Regions from separate parts of the Streptomyces yerevanensis genome, predicted to be linked through region 2. Evidence: predicted binding sites of a transcription regulator. Region 2 holds the regulator's gene; each other region holds the start of a gene.

Region 1 (3,274 bases), on a different contig from region 2:
GCCGAGGGCTCCAAGACCCTCGCGTACGAGATCTGCGAGCAGCTCGGCTGGCAGCTCCCCGACCAGCTGGTGGTGCCCATCGCCTCCGGCTCGCAGCTCACGAAGATCGACAAGGGTCTGCAGGAGCTCATCAAGCTCGGGCTGGTCGAGGACAAGCCGTACAAGATCTTCGGCGCCCAGGCCGAAGGGTGCTCGCCGGTGTCCGTCGCCTACAAGGCGGGCCACGACGTCGTACGGCCGCAGAAGCCGAACACGATCGCCAAGTCGCTCGCCATCGGGAACCCCGCGGATGGTCCGTACGTGCTGGACATCGCGCGGCGTACCGGTGGCGCGGTGGAGGACGTGAACGATGAGCAGGTCGTCGACGCGATCAAGCTGCTGGCGCAGACCGAGGGGATCTTCGCGGAGACCGCCGGTGGTGTGACGGTGGGGGTGGCGAAGAAGCTGATCGAGAACGGTCTGCTGGACCCGAGCCTGACGACTGTCGTCCTCAACACCGGTGACGGTCTCAAGACGTTGGATGCGGTGGCCTCCGACACCGGTCTCACCGCGACCATCCGCCCCAGCCTCGAATCGTTCCGTGAGGCCGGGCTCCTCCAGGCGTAGCCCGTAGCCCCGTAGACGTACCCCCGCGCCTCTTACGGGGCGCTCCATACCTGACCGGAGGTCATCCCGCATGAGCGTCAACGTCCGCATCCCCACCATCCTTCGCACCTACACCGGCGGCAAGGCCGAGGTCGCCGCCGAAGGATCGACCCTCGCCGAGGTCATCGCCGACCTGGAGAAGAACCACACCGGTATCGCGGCGCGCGTCCTGGACGACCAGGGCAAGCTGCGTCGGTTCGTCAACGTGTACGTGAACGACGACGATGTGCGGTTCGAGCAGGGGCTGGAGACGGCGACGCCCGACGGGGCCGGCGTCTCGATCATTCCGGCCGTCGCCGGAGGCTGATCGTTACCGTCGGTAATGCCGGTAACTCAGGGTTCATCGAATTGCCCTCTCCGCGAGATAAGCGGAGGGGGCAATTCTGCATGGTTGAGCGCGATACAGTTGGGGAACCTGGTGCTCCCTCGGACCAAATGCATGTGCATTTCTGTCTGAGGTCCGATTAGAAGTAGCCAAAGTGTGCAGGTCTTTTGTGTCTTTTGCTCCTTTTGTGGAGCCCGACTTGCCCAACTCTAGGGTGAATTCTCCGTACATTCCGGATCGGCCATGCCCAGATTTCTCGTCCGATTGACCTGTTGCAGACGGCAGTTGGGCAGATACATTCAGCCGCGGTCGACGCGTTCCGGCGCACACCCCCAACCGTTGGGGGGTGAGGTCTGACCCGGATCCGCGAAGTGTGGATCTGTGCAAGGGCCAGTAATAGGGGAGTTAGGCATGGCTCAGGGCACCGTCAAGTGGTTCAACGCGGAGAAGGGGTACGGCTTCATCGCGGTCGACGGTGGTGCGGATGTATTCGTCCACTACAGCGCGATTCAGATGGACGGCTACCGCACCCTGGAGGAAGGTCAGCGAGTCGAGTTCGAGATCTCGCAGGGCCAGAAGGGGCCGCAGGCGGACATGGTCCGCGTGGCCGGCTGAAGCACGCGCCGACTGATCTGCAGCGACACGTTCTTCTTTCGAAGGGCTCGTACCTCAAGGGGTACGGGCCCTTCGGCATGCCTGCCGACGGTCGCGCAGCCGTCTCCCGGCGGCCCGTTCACCCCTCGGTAGGCGCTTGCACTCGGGTGGGTCGAGTGCTAATCATTGGCGTTAGCACTCTGAAGGTGAGAGTGACAACGAGGACCGGGTCGGTGAGGCCCGCAGGCCAAGTGGGGCAAGGAACCACGGGGCAGGCAGGCCGTCCGTCGCGGGCGCCAGCACGGTCCGGAGCAATCCACCCCAGTCCGGGAGGACCACTTCACATGGCCAAGATCATCGCGTTCGACGAGGAGGCGCGGCGCGGCCTCGAGCGCGGGATGAACCAGCTCGCCGACGCCGTCAAGGTCACCCTCGGCCCCAAGGGCCGTAACGTCGTCCTCGAGAAGAAGTGGGGCGCCCCCACGATCACCAACGATGGTGTTTCCATCGCCAAGGAGATCGAACTCGAGGACCCGTACGAGAAGATCGGCGCCGAGCTGGTCAAGGAAGTCGCGAAGAAGACGGACGACGTAGCCGGTGACGGTACGACGACCGCGACCGTCCTGGCCCAGGCGCTGGTCAAGGAAGGCCTTCGCAACGTCGCCGCCGGTGCCAACCCGATGGCCCTGAAGCGCGGTATCGAGAAGGCCGTCGAGGCGGTCTCCGGTGCCCTGCTCGACCAGGCCAAGGACGTGGAGACCAAGGAGCAGATCGCTTCGACCGCCTCCATCTCCGCCGCCGACACCCAGATCGGCGAGCTCATCGCCGAGGCCATGGACAAGGTCGGCAAGGAAGGCGTCATCACCGTCGAGGAGTCCCAGACCTTCGGTCTGGAGCTGGAGCTCACCGAGGGTATGCGCTTCGACAAGGGCTACATCTCGGCGTACTTCGCCACCGACATGGAGCGTATGGAGGCCGTCCTCGACGACCCGTACATCCTGATCGCCAACTCGAAGATCAGCGCCGTCAAGGACCTGCTGCCGCTCCTCGAGAAGGTCATGCAGTCCGGCAAGCCGCTGCTGATCATCGCCGAGGACGTCGAGGGCGAGGCCCTGTCGACCCTGGTCGTCAACAAGATCCGCGGCACCTTCAAGTCCGTCGCCGTCAAGGCTCCGGGCTTCGGTGACCGCCGTAAGGCCATGCTCGGCGACATCGCCATCCTCACGGGCGGCGAGGTCATCTCCGAGGAGGTCGGCCTCAAGCTGGAGAACGCGACCCTGGACCTCCTGGGCCGCGCCCGCAAGGTCGTCATCACCAAGGACGAGACCACGATCGTCGACGGCTCCGGCGACACCGAGCAGGTCGGCGGCCGGGTCAACCAGATCCGCGCCGAGATCGAGAACTCCGACTCGGACTACGACCGCGAGAAGCTCCAGGAGCGCCTGGCGAAGCTGGCCGGCGGCGTGGCCGTCATCAAGGCCGGTGCCGCCACCGAGGTCGAGCTCAAGGAGCGCAAGCACCGCATCGAGGACGCCGTTCGCAACGCGAAGGCTGCCGTCGAGGAGGGCATCGTCGCCGGTGGTGGCGTGGCCCTGCTCCAGGCCGCCACGGTCTTCGAGAAGCTGGAGCTCGAGGGTGACGAGGCGACCGGCGCCAACGCCGTGCGGCTCGCCCTGGAGGCCCCGCTCAAGCAGATCGCCGTCAACGGTG
Region 2 (3,274 bases):
GCTTCGCCAGCTCGCGCAGCAGCCGCTCCTGCTCCACGTCCAGCTTGCTCGGAGTCTGGACCTCGACGTGCACGATGAGGTCGCCGCGACCGCCGCCGCGCAGATGCGTGACACCGCGGCCGTGCAGCGGGATCGACTGGCCGGACTGGGTGCCGGGGCGGATGTCGATCTCCTCCATGCCGTCGAGCGTCTCCAGCGGGACCTTCGTGCCGAGCGACGCCGCGGTCATCGGGAGGGTGACCGTGCAGTGCAGATCGTCGCCGCGGCGCTGGAAGGCGGGGTGCGGGACCTCGTGGATCTCGACGTAGAGGTCACCGGCGGGCCCGCCACCGGGGCCGACCTCGCCCTCTCCGGCGAGCTGGATCCGCGTGCCGTTGTCGACACCGGCCGGGATCTTCACGGTCAGGGTCCGGCGGGAGCGTACGCGTCCGTCGCCCGCGCACTCCGGGCACGGGTTCGGTACTACCGTGCCGAAGCCCTGGCACTGCGGGCAGGGCCGGGACGTCATGACCTGGCCGAGGAAGGACCGCGTGACCTGCGAGACCTCACCGCGGCCGCGGCACATGTCACACGTCTGGGCCGAGGTACCCGGAGCCGCGCCCTCGCCGCTGCACGTGGTGCAGACGATGGCCGTGTCGACCTGGATGTCCTTCGTCGTCCCGAAGGCCGCCTCGTCGAGCTCGATGTCCAGACGGATCATCGCGTCCTGGCCGCGACGGGTGCGCGAGCGCGGGCCGCGCTGGGACGCCGTACCGAAGAACGCGTCCATGATGTCCGAGAAGTTCCCGAACCCGCCCGCGCCGAATCCGCCCGCGCCACCGCCGCCCGCCTGGGACAGCGGGTCGCCGCCGAGGTCGTAGACCTGCTTCTTCTGCGGGTCCGACAACACCTCGTACGCGGCGTTGATCTCCTTGAACCGCTCCTGCGTCTTCGGATCGGGATTGACGTCCGGATGCAGCTCGCGGGCGAGTCTCCGGAAGGCCTTCTTGATCTCGTCCTGTGACGCGTCGCGGCGCACGCCGAGTACGGCGTAGTAGTCCGTGGCCACTTACGACTCCGCCAGGATCTGTCCGACGTACCGTGCCACCGCTCGTACCGCTCCCATCGTTCCCGGGTAATCCATGCGGGTCGGTCCGACCACGCCGAGTTTGGCTACTGCCTCGCCGCCCGAACCGTAACCGACAGAGACGACCGACGTGGAGTTGAGTCCCTCATAGGCGTTCTCATGACCGATCCGCACCGTCATGCCCGAATCGCTTGCCTCACCAAGGAGTTTGAGCAGGACGACCTGCTCCTCCAATGCTTCCAGAACGGGCCGGATCGTGAGGGGAAAGTCATGTCCGAAGCGGGTGAGATTGGCGGTGCCGCCGATCATCAGCCGCTCCTCGGTCTCCTCGACGAGCGTCTCCAGAAGGGTGGAGAGCACCGTCGAGACCGTGCCGCGGTCCTCGGCCTCGAAGGCCTCCGGCAGGTCCTGCACCAGCTGCGGGACGTCCGTGAACCGGCGGCCCGCGACCCGGCTGTTGAGCCGCGCGCGTAGATCCGCCAGAGACGTCTCCCCGAACGGCGCCGGGCAGTCGACCATGCGCTGCTCGACCCGTCCCGTGTCCGTGATCAGTACGAGCATGACGCGGGCCGGAGCCAGCGACAGCAGCTCCACATGCCGCACCGTCGAACGCGTCAGCGACGGATACTGCACAACCGCCACCTGCCGGGTGAGCTGCGCCAGCAGCCGTACGGTCCGCCCCACCACGTCGTCGAGATCGACGGCGCCGTCGAGGAAGTTCTGGATCGCCCGTCGCTCGGGCGCCGTCATCGGCTTGACGCCCGCGAGTTTGTCGACGAAGAGGCGGTAGCCCTTGTCCGTGGGGATGCGTCCGGCGCTGGTGTGTGGCTGCGCGATGTAGCCCTCGTCCTCCAGCGCCGCCATGTCGTTGCGCACGGTCGCCGGGGAGACTCCGAGGTTGTGCCGCTCGGTGAGTGCCTTGGAACCCACCGGCTCTTCCGTGCCCACGTAGTCCTGGACGATGGCGCGGAGCACTTCGAGCCTGCGTTCACTGAGCATCGCGCACACCTCCAGCTGGTCTTTCCCGTGGTCGTCGCCTGTCTTCGGTTGGCACTCATCGCGCACGAGTGCCAGCATCCCGGCTCAAGTGTACGGCCGTGGGGTGGCGCCCCGGCAAGGGCGGACCTGAGCCGCTGATCCGAGGTGTACGGGCATGTCCTGCTCTGTCGGGGACATACAGCTAGCGTCGTTGCATGACGGTGACTTGGGAAGAGGCTGCGGGGTGCTGAACACGGTCTGGGCAGCTGCGGGGTGGGAGGAGCTGGCCCCCGGAGCCGGGCGGTGCCGTCTTCCCGTGTGGGACTGCACGGTCGGTCTTGTCGTGGGCGAGGGCGCGGCGCTCATGATCGACGCCGGTTCGAGCGTGCGGGAGGGCGTGCGGCTGCGTACGGAGGCGCAACGGCTCCTCGGAGGCGGCAGGGTCACCCATCTCGCGCTCACGCATCCCCACTTCGACCATGTCCTCGGGGCGGCGGCGTTCGCGGGGGCCGAGGTGTTCGGCGCGGTGGGCGTGGACCGAGTGCTCGTTCACGACCGCGAAGAGCTGCGCGCGGACGCCGTACGCCACGGCGCCGATCCGCTCGAGGCGGCCGAGGCGGCGGATCTCCTCGTCCGGCCGCGGCACCTGGTGTCCGGCGAGTGGACCCTGGATCTGGGCGGCGGCCGGCAGGTCCTGCTGGCGAACGTGGGCCCCGGCCATACGCCCCACGATCTGGCGGTCCTGGTCCCCGGCCCGCCCGGGGCGGAGGGCCCGGAGGTCGTCTTCTGCGGCGACCTGGTCGAGGAGTCCGGCGAACCCCAGGCCGGCTCCGACGCCGTACCGTCCCACTGGCCCGCGGCCCTGGACCGCCTGCTGTCCCTGGGCGGCGAGGACGCGGTGTACGTCCCCGGGCACGGCGCCGCGGTGGACGCGGGCTTCGTCCGGGCCCAACGGGACGCGCTGGCAAGGCGTTTCGGGGTGTGATGAAGGTCGTATGGGTATCGTCTGCCGAATGCGCCAGTACTCACCGGATCTGACCCCTCCCTGGAAGAAGTCCCAGCCCGTACCAGAGGTCGCGGCCGAGCCCGGCCTGGTCGTCGAGGAACCCGGCACCGGCTTCTGCGGCGCCGTGATCCGCTGCGAGGCGGCCACGGTCACGCTGGAGGACCGCTTCGGCAAACACCGCGTGTTCCCGCTGGAGCCGCGCGGCTTCCTGCTGGAGGGCCGGG
Region 3 (3,274 bases), on a different contig from region 2:
TACGAGGACGTGTCGACCGCAGTGACATCCGCCTCCCGTACGTCGATCAGGTCGCCGAGCCCGAGCGCGTCGGCGTTCGCACGGGCCACCGCGCAGGTGAGCGGGTCGCGATCGACGGCCAGGACACGCACCCCGGCGCGGGCGAGGGCGATCGCGTCCCCGCCGATGCCACAGCAGAGATCGGCGACGGACCGTACGCCGAGCTCCGTGAAACGCTCCGCCCGGTACGCCGCGACCGTCGCCCGGGTCGCCTGCTCGACCCCGTTCGCGGTGAAGAACATCCGCCCGGCGTCCGCGCTCCCGAACTTCCCCACCGCCCGCTGCCGCCACCGCGCCTGCGCGATCGCCGCGGACACGAGCTCGGCCGGATGCTCCCGCCGCAGCCGCGTGGCCACGGCCAGTTCCTGCGCCGGCTCGACCTCCCGCACCTCGTCGAGCAGAAACCGTCCGCGTTCGGTGAGCAGCGCGGCGAAGGAGGCCAGGGGATCGTGATCGTCCACGGCCCCATTGTGGGCCAGTCGGTGGATGGTGCGCGCCCGGCGGCGGTGTCGGGGACTCGTACGGTTCATGGCCTGTGAGGATCCGGGGCCATGCGATCAGTACGACAAGATGGCAGAACTGGCTTCCGCCGCGCCCTGGCCACAGCCGTACTCGCGTCCGCACTGCTCGCCGCCGGCACCACCGGCTGCGCCCGGCCTGTCGGCCCGATCGAACGGCTCGACAAGAAGGCGAAGTCGACGGTACGGGCCCACAGCACCCAGGCCGCGACGTACCGCCGCTGGGGCCTTGTCGCCCCGCTCGCCCCGGCGCCGAAACCACCCGCCCGCCCCGCCGTACGCCCCGCGGGTCCGGGCCTGCCGCCCGTCGTCGACCGCGTCCCCACCCGCGACAGGGTCGTCTTCCTGACCTTCGACGACGGCGCCGAGCGGGATCCACGGTTCGTCGACATGGTCCGCGAACTACGGCTGCCGGTCAGCATGTTCCTCACGGACAGTGTCGTCGGACCGGGGTACGCGCACTTCGGCCGCCTGCGCACGGTCGGCGCGAGCGTCCAGAACCACACCCTGGACCACCCCTACCTGCCCGGCCTCCCCTACGCAGGCCAGCGCACCGAGATCTGCGGCCAACAGGACAAACTCAAGCAACGCTTCGGAATCCGCCCCCGCCTCTTCCGCCCCCCGTACGGCGCCTACAACGACGACACACTCCGAGCCGCCGCGGACTGCGGACTCACGGCGGTGGTCCTGTGGAGCGATGCGAACCGCCTGCGACCGGGCGACATCCTCCACTGCCCCGAGGGCCAGAACGGCGCCACTCTCACGGAGACGACGACCAGATTGCTGCACCGCATCCAGGAGCAGGGCTACACGGTGGCAAGGCTGGAGGACTACCTCTGAGGCTTTCTGTGGGGCTCGGAGGCGCCGCAGGGCCCAGTCATATTCAGCCCGTCCGGCGTTTGAGGACGAGGCCGTTCAGGCCGATACGGGGGTCTGGGGGCGGAGCCCCCAGGGGACGGCGCCACCAACGCAGGGTGCCCAAAACACCGCGCCACGCCGGAGGCGATTGGCACTCCGCTTGACCGAGTGCTAATCGCAGTCATAGTCTCAGGTCTGGCACTCCCCAGTGGAGAGTGCCAACAACGCGACGGGCAGGTCCGGCACCCGCGACGACGGATCGACCTGGTCGCCACCTCAGACAGTTAACCCCGTGAGATCTCCGAAGGGGGAGGTCGGATCGTGACGACCGCCAGCTCCAAGGTTGCCATCAAGCCGCTTGAGGACCGCATTGTGGTCCAGGCCGTCGAGGCCGAGCAGACCACGGCCTCTGGCCTGGTCATCCCGGACACCGCGAAGGAGAAGCCCCAGGAGGGCGTCGTCCTCGCTGTGGGCCCGGGCCGTTTCGAGAACGGCGAGCGCCTGCCGCTCGACGTGAACACCGGTGACATCGTGCTGTACAGCAAGTACGGCGGCACCGAGGTGAAGTACAACGGCGAGGAGTACCTCGTCCTCTCGGCTCGCGACGTGCTCGCGATCATCGAGAAGTAATTCACCCAGGTTTGCTTTGAACTGCGCCCCTGGCCCCCGCGACCACTAAGAAGCCGGGCGCCGGGGGCGCAGTTCGTATTTCCGAAAGGACTGACTCAGCTCCATGGCGAAGATCCTGAAGTTCGACGAGGACGCCCGTCGCGCCCTCGAGCGCGGCGTCAACAAGCTGGCCGACACGGTCAAGGTGACCATCGGCCCCAAGGGCCGCAACGTCGTCATCGACAAGAAGTTCGGCGCGCCCACCATCACCAACGACGGCGTCACCATCGCCCGCGAGGTCGAGGTCGAGGACCCGTACGAGAACCTCGGCGTCCAGCTGGTGAAGGAGGTGGCGACCAAGACCAACGACGTGGCGGGTGACGGTACGACCACCGCCACCGTGCTGGCCCAGGCGCTGGTGCGCGAGGGCCTGCGGAACGTCGCCGCCGGCGCGTCCCCCGCCGCCCTGAAGAAGGGCATCGACGCGGCCGTCGCCGCGATCTCCGAGGACCTCCTCGCGACCGCCCGCCCGATCGACGAGAAGGCCGACATCGCCGCCGTCGCCGGGCTTTCCGCCCAGGACCCGCAGGTCGGCGAGCTGATCGCCGAGGCGATGGACAAGGTCGGCAAGGACGGTGTCATCACCGTCGAGGAGTCCAACACCTTCGGTCTCGAGCTGGACTTCACCGAGGGCATGGCCTTCGACAAGGGCTACCTGTCGCCGTACTTCGTCACGGACCAGGAGCGTATGGAGGCCGTCCTCGACGACCCGTACATCCTGATCCACCAGGGCAAGATCTCCTCCATCCAGGACATGCTGCCGCTGCTGGAGAAGGTCATCCAGACCAACTCCTCCAAGCCGCTGCTGATCATCGCCGAGGACGTCGAGGGCGAGGCCCTGTCGACCCTGGTCGTGAACAAGATCCGCGGCACGTTCAACGCGGTGGCCGTGAAGGCCCCCGGCTTCGGCGACCGCCGCAAGGCGATGCTCGGCGACATGGCCACCCTCACCGGTGCCACCGTCATCGCCGAGGAGGTCGGCCTCAAGCTCGACCAGGCCGGTCTCGACGTGCTGGGCACCGCCCGCCGCGTGACCGTCACCAAGGACGACACGACGATCGTCGACGGCGGCGGCAAGTCCGACGACGTCGCGGGCCGTGTCAACCAGATCAAGGCCGAGATCGAGACCACGGACTCCGACTGGGACCGCGAGAAGCTCCAGGAGCGCCTCGCGAAGCTGGCCGGCGGCG

The links. The regulator HrcA, encoded in region 2, represses chaperone genes, less so after heat shock. The targets are predictions, from matches to a motif close to TTNGCACTCNGNNNNNCNGAGTGCNAA.
Region 1: a site for HrcA is predicted at 1,721-1,747, ahead of groL (chaperonin GroEL). Genes of this name have one in related genera too.
Region 3: a site for HrcA is predicted at 1,564-1,590, ahead of groES (co-chaperone GroES). Genes of this name have one in related genera too.

What each region holds. Positions count from the first base shown of each region.
Region 1 is NZ_JNWJ01000021.1:241,906-245,179, forward strand. It holds gene thrC (threonine synthase) at 1-606, shown strand, start outside; gene OP79_RS23205 (MoaD/ThiS family protein) at 677-952, shown strand; gene OP79_RS23210 (cold-shock protein) at 1,382-1,585, shown strand; gene groL (chaperonin GroEL) at 1,909-3,274, shown strand, end outside.
Region 2 is NZ_JNWJ01000013.1:44,409-47,682, reverse strand. It holds gene dnaJ (molecular chaperone DnaJ) at 1-1,048, opposite strand, end outside; gene hrcA (heat-inducible transcriptional repressor HrcA) at 1,049-2,065, opposite strand; gene OP79_RS15710 (MBL fold metallo-hydrolase) at 2,292-3,029, shown strand; gene OP79_RS15705 (DUF3097 domain-containing protein) at 3,058-3,274, shown strand, end outside.
Region 3 is NZ_JNWJ01000025.1:164,576-167,849, forward strand. It holds gene OP79_RS25605 (class I SAM-dependent methyltransferase) at 1-569, opposite strand, end outside; gene OP79_RS25610 (polysaccharide deacetylase family protein) at 591-1,397, shown strand; gene groES (co-chaperone GroES) at 1,737-2,045, shown strand; gene groL (chaperonin GroEL) at 2,149-3,274, shown strand, end outside.